4 regions of the Acerihabitans sp. genome follow, and region 1 is predicted to be linked to each of the others. Evidence: predicted binding sites of a transcription regulator. Region 1 holds the regulator's gene; each other region holds the start of a gene.
The links. The regulator PurR, encoded in region 1, represses purine synthesis genes. The targets are predictions, from matches to a motif close to CANGCAAACGTTTGCNTG.

Region 1 (3,149 bases):
AACATGCGGAAAAAACGGTCGGAGTATTTATCGGACAAGGACGGCCAGGAGGCGATAAAACGTTCATACCAGGCCATAAGCGTTTTATCGTAATCAGAGCCGAAGTTATGCCAGTCCTCCATCACGAAATGTCTTTCGCTGGCATGGGCAATCTGCTGCACCGACGGCAGGCAACCGTTGGGGAAAATATATTTATCTATCCAGGGGTCGACATTCATGTCGGTGATATTCGAGCCGATGGTATGCAGCAGGAACAGACCGTCCCGTTTCAGGTTGCGATCGATCACGTCGAAATAAGTGGCGTAATTTTTGGGGCCGACGTGTTCGAACATCCCGACCGAAACAATGCGATCAAACTGCATATCCAGATCGCGATAGTCGCGCAGTAAAATCGTGACGTCCAGTCCTTCGCAGCGGGTTTGCGCCAGCTTTTGCTGCTCGGCGGAAATCGTAACGCCCTGTACCGAAACGCCATAATTTTCCGCCGCATAGGCGGCAAGCCCACCCCAGCCGCAGCCGACGTCGAGCAGCGTCATGCCGGGACGCAACTGTAGCTTTTCGCAGATCATCTTCAGCTTATCCTGTTGCGCCTGCACAAGGGTGGTCGCCTTGTTCCAGTAGCCGCAGGAGTATTGCATATAGGGATCCAGCATCATTTCAAACAGATCATTACCCAAATCATAATGTTCTTTGCCAACAATCCAGGCCCGCTTGCGCGACTGGAGATTCATCAGCCGGGCGGCGGCAATCCGTAGGGTATCCTTAAGATGATGCGGAAGCTTGTTCTCCAGCCCCGCCTTAAGAACCCGCTGGAAAAAGATGTCAAGTCGTTCGCATTCCCACCAGCCGTCCATGTAGCTCTCGCCCAATCCTAAAGAACCGTCTTGCAATACACGCTTAAAAAATCCTGGATTCTTGATTCGCAGATCAAAAGGTCTTGAACCATTAAGTTCAATACCGGCCTGCGCGAGCAATTCATGGACGATACGGTACCAATCATTATCATGAAAGCTCAGGTCTTCAACGCACGAGGAACTCATAGCTTCTCCATCACCTTTCTTCTGTAATGCCCCGTCAGGAAAAGCATTCACCCTGCCTGCGGGCTTTATAAGAATCCACGGTTATCCGTGGTGTCTGAGGTACCACCATCAACAGAGGAATATAAAGTAAACCATAGACTGCCACTTAGCCGGGCGCTTTATAAAAAGGGTGATGTCATGTTGGAAAACACGACATACTTTTATACAAAATAATTAGACAACTCGTTATAATTGTTAACGATATTGAGTATAAGCCTGCATCTGAATTTAGACAATAGCTAACGCGCTAATGTATTTCATAGTATAACTTAATGATTTCATTCTGAAACAATAACTGTTTGCACAGAGATCGATATATGAAAATTCTTGTGTCCACGGCGGACGGCGCTTTACAAAAAAGAGATAGGCGCCCGCCCGCCGTTGAAAAGCCTGGCGGCAGGGCTTAAGCGGGGAAGGGACCGTCGGCTACCGAGTGACGTTCAATCAGCGACGGATGCACTTCGATGGTGTGGGCGTCCTCGCGCTTGCTGGTTATCCGGTCGAGCAGCATGGTCAGCGCAGCCTCGCCCAAATCCTCTTTAGGCTGATGGATGGTGGTCAGTGCCGGACTGAAAAAGCACGAATTGCGCACATTGTCGTAACCAATTAAAGAAATATCCCGAGGCACGCTCAGGCCCATTTCATTGATGGCGCACAGCGCGCCCATGGCCATGATGTCGCCGCCGCAAAATACCGCGGTGGGGCGCGGCGTTTGCGCCAGGATTTGCTTCATCGCCAGGTAGCCGGATTCCGGTTCGAAATTGCCTTGTACTATCCAGCGATCGTTTAACGGGATGCCGGCTTCCTTCATGGCATGCAGGTAGCCGCGGTGGCGCCCGCCGCCGGTGTTGCGCGCCAGCTGGCCGGGTATGGCGCCGATGGCGCGATGCCCGCGTTCGAGCAGATATCGCGTCGCCATATACCCGCCGGCAAAGGCGTTATCGATGATGGCGTCGGTAAAATCACGGCGGGCCTCGCCCCAATCCATGACCACCATGGGAATATGCCGGTATTCTTCCAGCATATCCAGCAGCGCTTCAGGATACTCGGCGCACATCACCAACAGCCCGTCGACGCGTTTTTGCGCCAGCATCGCCAGGTAGGCGCGCTGTTTTTCCAGATCGTTGTGGGAATTGCATAATATAAGGGTATAACCGCGGGCAAAGCAGTGGTGTTCAATCGCTTCAATAATTTCGGCAAAATAAGGCGCTTCGCTGGTGCTGGCGAGCAGGCCGATGGATTTGGTGCGATTAACCTTCAGGCTGCGCGCCACGGCGCTGGGTGAGTAATGTAGCTGTTTTATGGCGTCCATTACGGCGAGTTTTGTATCCTGCGCAACAAAACGGGTTTTATTGATGACGTGCGAAACGGTGGTGGTGGATACATTAGCGCGTTTTGCCACATCTTTGATGGTTGCCATGCCTTGAATACTCCCGTACGCCCTGGCTAAAATATCTGTCGAAGGCGCAAGCACTTTACGACGCTATGGAATTAACCGTTAATTTTCCTTGATCCCGGGCTAAAGTGAAAGCGTTATATGTCAAGACGTCAGCCCGGGCGCAAGCTTTTTGCGCGCCGCTATGGCAAACTGAGCATAACTACATGGGGTCGCGGTGGTTAGAACCGGCGCCTTGGCTTACTTCTAAGGAGACAGAATGGATAGCGATTTAAAAATGTCGTTACTGACCACGGTGTTCTCGCTGTTGGTGATAATCGCCTTCAGCTTTACCGCGGTGATGAACTGATTGCACTTCGGTTGGGTGTATAAAAAAGAGGAGCCTGGGCTCCTCTTTTTTATACAGGGTATCAGCGTATATTTTTCGGCGTGACCACCCGGCGGGCGCCAACGTAATGGTCCTGCCAATAATCTTCACTCAGATAGCTGATGCGAATATCGCTGCCGGTCCGGGGGGACTGGATAAAACGCCCGTTGCCGAGATAAACGCCGACATGATCGGCCGCGCCGCGATTGGAAATATGGAAAAAAACCAGGTCCCCGCTTTCCAGGTCATCTTTCTTGACCGGCGCCGCGTCGCGCAGGTGATACATTTCATTGGCGGTGCGCGGCAT
Region 2 (3,149 bases), on a different contig from region 1:
GGCCGATAACCGAGACGATGGCGCCCATGGCGGCAGGCGGGAACACCACGTCAATCCAGCCGATGCCGGCCACCTTGACGATTAACGCCACCAGGCAAAACAGCGCGCCGCAGGCGATAAATCCGCCCAGCGCCGCTTCATAGCCCATCGGCAGCAACAGCAGCACCGGCGAAATAAAGGCAAAGCTCGACCCCAGGTATGCCGGGATTTTGCCCTTGCAGATGAACAGGTACAGCAACGTGCCGATGCCGTTGAACAGCAGCACGGTGGCCGGATTGATCTTAAATAAAATCGGTACCAGCACCGTGGCGCCGAACATGGCGAACAGATGCTGAAAACTGAGCGGAATGGTTTGCAGTAACGGCGGGCGTTCATCAACACCAATGGCGCGACGGGTCATGTTGGGTTTCCTTAAAGTGATAAGCAAAAAAAAGCCGGCCTGCCGGCCGGCTTGATTTTATTTGGTGCCGAAGAGTTTATCGCCCGCGTCGCCGAGGCCCGGCATGATATAGCCATGCTCGTTAAGCCCCTTGTCGATGGCGGCGGTGTACAGCTCGACATCGGGATGGGCTTTTTCCAACGCCGCGATACCTTCCGGCGCCGCCACCAGCACCAATATCTTGATGCTCTTGCAGCCGGCTTTTTTCAGCAAATCAATGGTGGCGATCATCGAGCCGCCGGTGGCCAGCATCGGGTCCACCACCAGCGCCATGCGCTCGTCAATGCTCGAGGCCAGCTTCTGGAAATAGGGCACCGGCTCCAGGGTGGTCTCATCCCGATACATGCCGACCACGCTGATGCGCGCGCTGGGCACGTTTTCCAGCACGCCGTCCATCATGCCCAGACCCGCGCGCAGGATGGGCACCACGGTTATCTTTTTACCCTTGATTTGTTCAATTTCCACCGGACCGCACCATCCTTCGATGGTGACCTTTTCAGTTTCAAGATCGGCGGTTGCTACGTAGGTCAGTAAACTTCCCACTTCCGAGGCCAATTCACGAAAACGCTTGGTGCTGATATCATTTTCACGCATCAAACCTAACTTATGTTTAACAAGCGGGTGCTTTACCTCAACGATCTTCATCATTATTCTCCCCAAGTAGCATTAATTGCGCAAAAAAATCGCGAGATTATAACCCCTTTTTTTTGCCGGGCCATATGAAAATAGCTGATCCTGATCAACCGTGACGCGAAATAAACGCTGGACAATAAAAGCCGGGGGCGTTTGACGACACCACTCGCAAACGATTGCTCACGCTGTTAGAATTGCCAGCGCCAGAATACAAGCCAACATACCATCTCCGTGGGGATCTTGCAGTGACCGATAAAACCTCTCTCAGCTATAAAGACGCAGGCGTGGATATTGATGCCGGCAACGCCTTGGTAGACCGCATCAAAGGTGTGGTAAAACAGACAACACGCCCGGAAGTCATGGGCGGGCTGGGTGGGTTCGGCGCGCTGTGCGCGCTGCCGCAGAAATATCGCGAGCCCATCCTGGTGTCGGGCACCGACGGCGTCGGCACCAAACTGCGTCTGGCGATGGATTTAAAACGTCACGATACCATCGGCATCGACCTGGTGGCGATGTGTGTCAACGATCTGGTGGTACAGGGCGCCGAGCCGCTGTTTTTCCTGGATTATTTCGCCACCGGCAAACTGGACGTGGACACCGCGGCGGCGGTGATTACCGGCATCGCCGAGGGCTGTAAACAGTCCGGCTGCGCCCTGGTCGGCGGCGAAACGGCGGAAATGCCCGGCATGTATCATGGCGAGGATTATGATGTGGCGGGTTTTTGCGTCGGCGTGGTGGAAAAGTCGGACATCATCGACGGCAGTAAGGTGAAGGCCGGCGATACGCTGTTGGCCCTGGCCTCCAGCGGTCCTCACTCCAACGGTTATTCGCTGGTGCGTAAAATTCTCGCGTTCAGCCACACCGATCCGCTGACCACCCAGCTCGCCGGCAAGCCCCTGGCCGACCATCTGCTCGAACCGACGCGCATTTACGTCAAGGCGCTGCTCACACTTATCGCCCAAACCGAGATCCATGCCATCGCCCACCTCACCGGCGGCGGCTTCTGGGAAAATATCCCGCGGGTATTGCCGGCCGACACCCAGGCCGTGGTCGACGAAGGGAGTTGGCAATGGCCGGCGGTATTCGGCTGGCTGCAGCAGGCCGGCAACGTCAGCAGCCATGAAATGTACCGCACCTTTAACTGCGGCGTCGGCATGATTTTGGTGGTGCCCGCGCACAGCGCCGATCGGGCGCTGTCGCTGCTGGCCGATCTGGGCGAAACCGCCTGGAAACTGGGTGAAATCCAGGCATTGAACGGCGACGAACGGGTGATTATTCGTTAATGAAAAAACTGGTGGTGCTGATCTCGGGCGAGGGCAGCAATCTTCAGGCGGTCATCGACGCCTGCCGGCAGGGAAGAATACCGGCGCGGGTGGCGGCGGTATTCAGCAACCGGGCCGACGCGTTCGGACTCACGCGCGCGGCCAGGGCCGATGTGCCCGCCCACGCGCTGTCGCCGGGCGATTATCCCGATCGCGCCGCGTTTGACCGCGCGTTATCGCACGCCATCGACCGCTATCAGCCGGACGCGGTGATCCTGGCCGGCTATATGCGCATCCTGTCGCCGGAATTTGTCGGCCGCTACGCCGGGCGGATGCTGAATATCCACCCTTCCCTGCTGCCGTTGTATCCGGGCCTGCATACCCATCGCCAGGCGTTGGCCAATGGCGACGACGTGCACGGCACCTCGGTGCATTTCGTCACGGAACAGCTGGATGGCGGCCCGGTTATCCTGCAGGCTAAAGTGCCCATCTTTGCCGATGACGCCGAGGCCGATCTTATCGCCCGCATCAAAACCCAGGAACATGACATTTATCCATTGGTGATAGGCTGGCTGCTGGACGGACGGCTGGCGTTAAACGACAACGCCGCCTGGCTGGACGGCGGCCTCCTGCCGCCCGCCGGCTACGCGGCCGAATGAACGCCGGCTGAAGCCGGCGCGGCCGGCCGGTAAGCGCGCCGGGCGAACTAGCGCAGGCGGCCGGTAATATATTCCTCCGTCTTACGCTGCGCCGGCGAGGTGAACAGCCTGTCGGTGGCGGCATACTCCACCAGCCGGCCCTGGTGGATAAAGGCG
Region 3 (3,149 bases), on a different contig from region 1:
TTACTCAAAGGCAGACAAATTCCTTCCCTGGCTTCACCGACGTCCATGTACGAAAAGCCCCCGCAATGTTGACCTGATAGCATTGTGAGGGAATAACACCATAAGCATAGAGGGATCAATGTTAAGAAACTGTGAATATTCTCACAGTTTGGAAGCGGTTACATCTCATCTTCTGAAGACGACGCGATCGCCGCCACATTTTTCCACGGCGCCACGGAATGACGCCGCACCAGCGTCGGCATAAAAAGATGCGTTTGCTGCTGGTCGATTTTGCCCGCCGTGCCAAGAAGCGCCAGTTCGGTGGCCGCGACCGCCATGGCGAATATGGGATAGCGCACGGTGGTGAGGTTGGGGCTGGTGTAGCGGGAAATGGGAATATCGTCAAACCCCACCACCGAAAACTGCGTCGGTACCGCGATACCGTTTTCTTTCAGGGTCGCCAGCGCCCCGACCGCCATGCCGTCATTATAGACGAACACCGCCGTCAGCTGCTGGTTGCGCCCCAGCAGCTCCACCATGCCCTCTTCGCCGCCCTGCAGGTCCGGCGAGCAGAACGCCTGCCAGCTTTGCGGCGGCGCGATGCCCTCTTCCGCCATGGCCTGGAGGTAACCCTGGCGTCGCTGCCGCTCATCCTCGATGGGATGGTTAGAGCCGATATAGCCTATCTGCCGGTGCCCCTGCTTTAACAGGGTACGCGTGGCCATCAGAGCGCCGCTGACGTTATCCAGTCCCACGCAGCGGTGCTCAAAGCCCGGCAGTATGCGGTTAATCAATACCATGCCCGGCTCGCGCACCATAAAGGGGATCATCTCCTCGTCGGAGAGAATTTTGGCATGGACCACCAGCGCGCTGCAGCGCTGGCGGATCAGCACTTCAATGGCATGGCGCTCTTTGTCCGCCTGATGATAACTGTTGTTAATCAATACATTTTTTTTATGCCGCTGCGCCACGGTGTCCACCGCTTTCACCAGGGCGCCGAAAAACGGATCGGATACGTCCATCACCACCACGCCGATGGTATCGCTGATTTGCGTGGCCAGCGCCTGCGCGTTGGCGTTAGGGCGGTAGCCCAGCTCCTTGACCGCTTTCATCACCTTGTCGCGGGCTTCCTTGCTGGCGATAGCGCTGTCGTTTAATACCCGTGACACCGTCGCCACCGATACTCCGGCCAACCGCGCCACATCACGAATAGTGATCATTTCATCCCCTGTTAATGGTGCTTTTCGCCCAGGCTATCTCGACCAAACCGGCGGGCATTGATGGATCATGCCCTCCTGACGCTCCTGATTGTCATAACACTTATGAAACATAAGACGCTATCCTAACCGGTTTAGCCTTAACACAGCGTGAATCAGGTCACAGGACCGAAACCGTTTACATCCATAAGGGAAATATTGCCTGGCGGGCGAACCGGGAGGCGATGGCCGGGTTGGAATGATAAGCGATGGGCGTAGGTGAGGCATATCTCCTGGCGGGCGAACTCTGACGCGTTGGCGGCATTGGAATCATAAGCGAGGGGGAGATTAGTGGATGTTGTAACTAAGGGCGGGCTTTTTTTTTATCTACGGCCATCGTACCACGAAATCACGCGTATTTATCGCGGCGGCGGTTTTTTTGGCACCAGGGAAGCGATGCCGCGTCCAGGCGCCGGCGTCCGGGCAATCCGATTAACGGCCCGCGGTGGATGGCTTATGGCCGCCTACCCCGGCCCGCCCAGGTAGAGCCGGGCGATGGTGCCGGAACGGTCGTCGCGGTTGACCAGCTCGAAGCGGCCGTTATGCAGCTGCGCGATGCGGGTGACGATGCTCAGTCCCAGGCCGATGCCGTTATAACGCTGATCCATGCGCACGAATTCCCGGGTCAGTTCCACCGCTTTCGCCGGGTCGACGCCCGGCCCTTCGTCGGAAACCTGCAGCCAGATGCCGTTAGCGCCGTCCTGCCTGAGTTCCACGCCGATGACGCTGTCCGCCGGGCTATAGCGATGGGCGTTTTCCACCAGGTTGCGCAGCAACAGGCGCATCAGGACGGCGTTGCCCTGGAATACAATCTCCGTTTCCGGAAGGCCCCATTGCAGCCGCTGTCCGCGCTGTTCCACCATCTCGTTCAGTTCGCATTGCTGCGGGATGACCACATCGTCCCGGAACCGGACCGTCTGGTAGTGACCGGAGGAAAAATCGTGGCGGATGCGCGCCAGCAGCAGCAACTGCTCGACGGTATAGGACATATTGTCCACCCGCTCGATAAGCGGCTGGCAGTCGATGCCGTACTGTTTCTCCTGTACTTCCAGGTGCAGCCGGATGCCTGACAGCGGTGTGCGCAGTTCATGGGCCACATCCGAGGTGAACTGCCGGTCCTGCTGCAGGGTGGCGTTAAGGCGGAACAACAGCTGGTTCAGGCTGCGGGTAACGGCTATCACCTCGCGGATATTGCCGTGTTCCGGCAGCGGCGCGAAGTTTTCCGCGCCGCGCGCGCCAAGCGCGTCCTGCAGGCGGGACAGCGGCAGGGTTATCCAGTTCACCGCCTGGAAACAGAACAACAGCGTGAAGATAATCATCATCAGCGACGGCACGCTGAGCGCGGCGATGGCCTCGCGTATTTCCTGGTTGACGTGCTCGTTGCGCACGTTTTCCGCCAGGGTGTGGTTGACCAGCAGGTCGATTTGCTCTTTGCTTTCATGCCACAGCCAGATGACGGTAATCAGCTGGCAGCAGAGCAGGATAATGCCCAGCACCACGATAAGGCGCCAGCGCATACTGGTCATCGGGCCGTTGGCGGCGGCTTTCAAGACGGCGCGTCCGCGGCGGATTTGGTCAGCAGGTAGCCGAACCCGCGCAGGGTGCGGATGCGGTCTTTGCCGATTTTCGCCCGCAGGTTGTGGATATGGACCTCAAGGGAGTTGGATGAGGGATCGTCATCCCAATTGTAGAGATCCTGATGGAGGATTTCGCGGTGGATCCGGTGTCCCGCCCGCAGCATCAGCCGGGAAAGAATGGCGAATTCCTTCGGCGTCAGTTCGATATTCTTGCCGTCCAGCGTCACTTCATGGCTGTTCAGGTCGAGTGAAATATTATCCACCCAGAGCTGGTTATTACTTTTGCCCTGGTGGCGGCGGATGATGGCGCGCACCCTGGCCAATAGCTCGCTTAGGG
Region 4 (3,149 bases), on a different contig from region 1:
CTGATGCTGTCCAGAATATCGCAAATCCAGCCGGCCAGTTCACGCACATCCTGCTCGCTAAAACCGCGCCGGGTCACCGCCGGCGTGCCGATACGCACACCGGAGGTCACAAACGGGCTTTTCGGATCGTTCGGCACGGTGTTTTTATTCACGGTGATATTGGCGCGGCCCAGCGCGGCGTCGGCTTCTTTACCGGTCAGGTTTTTGTTTACCAAATCCACCAGGAACAAATGGTTATCGGTACCACCGGAAACAATGCTGTAGCCGCGTTCCAGGAACACCGCCACCATGGCCTTGGCGTTCTTGGCCACCTGCTGCTGGTAAATACGGAACGCCGGCTCCATCGCCTCTTTCAACGCCACCGCCTTGCCGGCAATCACATGCATCAACGGCCCGCCCTGCCCACCGGGGAACACGGCTGAATTCAGCTTCTTGTACAGCTCTTCGCTGCCGCCCTTGGCCAGGATCAGGCCGCCGCGCGGACCGGCCAGGGTTTTATGGGTGGTGGTGGTCACCACATGGGCGTGCGGCACCGGGTTCGGATAGACATCGGCGGCAACCAGGCCGGCCACATGGGCCATGTCGACAAACAGGTAGGCACCCACCCGATCGGCGATTTCACGCATTTTCGCCCAGTCGACAACGCCTGAGTAGGCGGAAAAACCGCCGATAATCATCTTCGGTTTATGGGTCTCGGCCAGTTGCGCCAGCTCCGTGTAATCGATATGGCCGCTGGCATCGATACCGTAAGGGATAATGTTGTACAGCTTGCCGGAGAAGTTGACCGGCGAACCATGGGTCAGGTGGCCGCCGTGGGCCAGGTTCATGCCCAATACCGTATCGCCGGGCGCAAGCAGCGCGGTGTACACGGCAAAGTTGGCCTGCGAGCCGGAATGCGGCTGCACGTTGGCGTAATCGGCGCCGAACAGTTCCTTGGCGCGATCGATGGCCAGTTGTTCGACGATATCAACGAATTCACAGCCGCCGTAATAACGCTTGCCCGGATAGCCTTCGGCATATTTATTGGTCAACTGCGAACCTTGTGCCTGCATGACGCGCGGACTGGTGTAGTTTTCCGAGGCAATCAGTTCAATGTGCTCTTCCTGGCGCACCACTTCCTGCTCCATTGCCTGCCATAATTCGGCATCATAATCTGCAATGTTCATATCACGCTTTAACATCCGCTTCTCCTGGCTCAGCTGGCATAGCTGCATGGTGAAAAATAGACTGTGGGGATCCGTTGTGACTATGCCAATAGTGTAAACTTTTTTGCCCCTGCTCCGATAGAGCCCGCGCCGGTTTTTAAGCAAACGATTCCCTTCCCGCCCGCCCGCAATGGAGCACGCGCGCGGGCCGGGCTGGGATCGGGATATTTTTTCATGCCGGTGGGGAATTTTTTCATGAACACGGGTTAGCCCGCCCTGCGGCGCAAGCCGCGGGCGCGGGAATACCGGCGGGGATCAAATCGCTTCTTCGTCCTGCTCGCCGGTGCGAATACGCACGACGCGCGCCACGTCGAAAACGAAAATCTTACCGTCGCCGATTTTGCCGGTCTGCGCGGTATGCATAATGGTATCAACGCAGCTGTCGACGATATCGTCAGCCACCACCAGCTCGATTTTCACCTTGGGCAGAAAATCCACCATATATTCCGCGCCGCGATAAAGCTCGGTATGGCCTTTCTGACGGCCAAAGCCTTTGACCTCGGTGACCGTCATGCCGGTGATGCCGACTTCCGCCAACGCCTCGCGCACATCGTCTAATTTAAAGGGTTTGATAATTGCATCGATTTTTTTCATCTTAAAACCTTTTTCAGGCAGCCGGCGACGCTTACCGCCGGGCTGGGTAAAAGAGAGCCGACTTAGGCTTTAAAGTCGTTAGCGTCCAGCTCGTGGCGCGACAAAAGCTTATAGAATTCAGTGCGGTTACGGCCGGCCATGCGTGCCGCCTGGGTAACATTACCTTTAGTGATCTGCAATAATTTACGCAGATAATGTAATTCAAACTGCAACCTGGCCTCAACAAACGTCGGCAGGACGGTATTCTCCCCCTCCAGCGCCTGCTCCACCAGCGCTTCGCTGATGACCGGGGCCGACGTCAGGGCCACACACTGTTCTATCACGTTAACCAGCTGACGTACATTACCCGGCCAGCTGGCCGCCATCAGGCGTTTCATGGCGTCGATGGAAAAGCTGCGCACAAACGGCTTATGGCGCAGCGCCGCCGCCCGCAGCAGGTGATTGGCCAGCACCGGGATATCCTCGGCCCGCTCGTGCAGCGCCGGCAGTTTCAGGCTCACCACGTTCAGGCGGTAATAGAGATCTTCGCGAAACTCGCCCCCGGCCATTACCTTGGGCAGATCGCGATGAGTGGCGGAAATGATCCTGACGTCGATATCCACATCCCAATTACTGCCGAGCGGACGCACTTTGCGCTCCTGCAGGACGCGCAGCAGCTTGACCTGCAGGGAGAGCGGCATATCGCCGATCTCGTCAAGGAACAGCGTCCCGCCCGCCGCCGCCTGGAACAGTCCTTCCCGGCTGCTGACCGCGCCGGTAAACGCGCCTTTGGCATGGCCGAACAGTTCCGACTCCAGCAGCTGTTCCGGCAGCGCGCCGCAGTTGATGGCGATAAAGGGATGCTTGGCCCTGGGACTGGCGGCATGGATCGCCTGCGCCAAAATCTCCTTGCCGGTGCCGCTCTGGCCATTGATCAAGACGCTGACATCCGACTGCGCCACCATTTTGGCCTGCTCCAGCAGCCGCAGCATGATCGGGCTGCGGGTGACGATGGACTCGCGCCAGCTGTCGTCGCCGGCCGGCATGGACAGCTGCAGCGCATGGTCGATAGCCTGGTATAAGGCATCCCGGTCCACGGGCTTGGTCAGGAAACTGAACACCCCTTTTTGCGTGGCGGCCACCGCATCGGGTATCGAACCGTGGGCGGTGAGGATAATCACCGGCATGCCGGGCTGGTGGCGCTGGATCTCGCCGAACAGCGCCAGACCGTCCATTTCATCCATGCGCAGGTCGCTTATCACCAGATCGATTTTCTCCCGCGCCAGCAGGCGCAGGGCGTCCTGGCCGCTTTCGGCGGTGGTAACGCTGAATCCTTCGCTGGTCAGGCGCATGCCCAGCAGTTTCAACAGG

Region 2: a site for PurR is predicted at 1,238-1,255, ahead of purM (phosphoribosylformylglycinamidine cyclo-ligase). Genes of this name have one in related genera too.
Region 3: a site for PurR is predicted at 1,364-1,381, ahead of galS (HTH-type transcriptional regulator GalS). Genes of this name have one in related genera too.
Region 4: a site for PurR is predicted at 1,304-1,321, ahead of glyA (serine hydroxymethyltransferase). Genes of this name have one in related genera too.

What each region holds. Positions count from the first base shown of each region.
Region 1 covers NZ_DASWOM010000047.1:5,072-8,220, forward strand. Annotated here, with positions in the region: gene cfa (cyclopropane fatty acyl phospholipid synthase) at 1-1,040, opposite strand, end outside; gene purR (HTH-type transcriptional repressor PurR) at 1,483-2,499, opposite strand; gene cydH (cytochrome bd-I oxidase subunit CydH) at 2,735-2,824, shown strand; gene VGC33_RS08330 (C40 family peptidase) at 2,886-3,149, opposite strand, start outside.
Region 2 covers NZ_DASWOM010000004.1:19,291-22,439, forward strand. Annotated here, with positions in the region: gene uraA (uracil permease) at 1-400, opposite strand, end outside; gene upp (uracil phosphoribosyltransferase) at 458-1,084, opposite strand; gene purM (phosphoribosylformylglycinamidine cyclo-ligase) at 1,318-2,355, shown strand; gene purN (phosphoribosylglycinamide formyltransferase) at 2,355-2,993, shown strand; gene pstB (phosphate ABC transporter ATP-binding protein PstB) at 3,041-3,149, opposite strand, start outside.
Region 3 covers NZ_DASWOM010000021.1:7,119-10,267, reverse strand. Annotated here, with positions in the region: gene galS (HTH-type transcriptional regulator GalS) at 159-1,199, opposite strand; gene pmrB (two-component system sensor histidine kinase PmrB) at 1,700-2,785, opposite strand; gene pmrA (two-component system response regulator PmrA) at 2,782-3,149, opposite strand, start outside.
Region 4 covers NZ_DASWOM010000115.1:22,999-26,147, reverse strand. Annotated here, with positions in the region: gene glyA (serine hydroxymethyltransferase) at 1-1,181, opposite strand, end outside; gene glnB (nitrogen regulatory protein P-II) at 1,461-1,799, opposite strand; gene glrR (two-component system response regulator GlrR) at 1,862-3,149, opposite strand, start outside.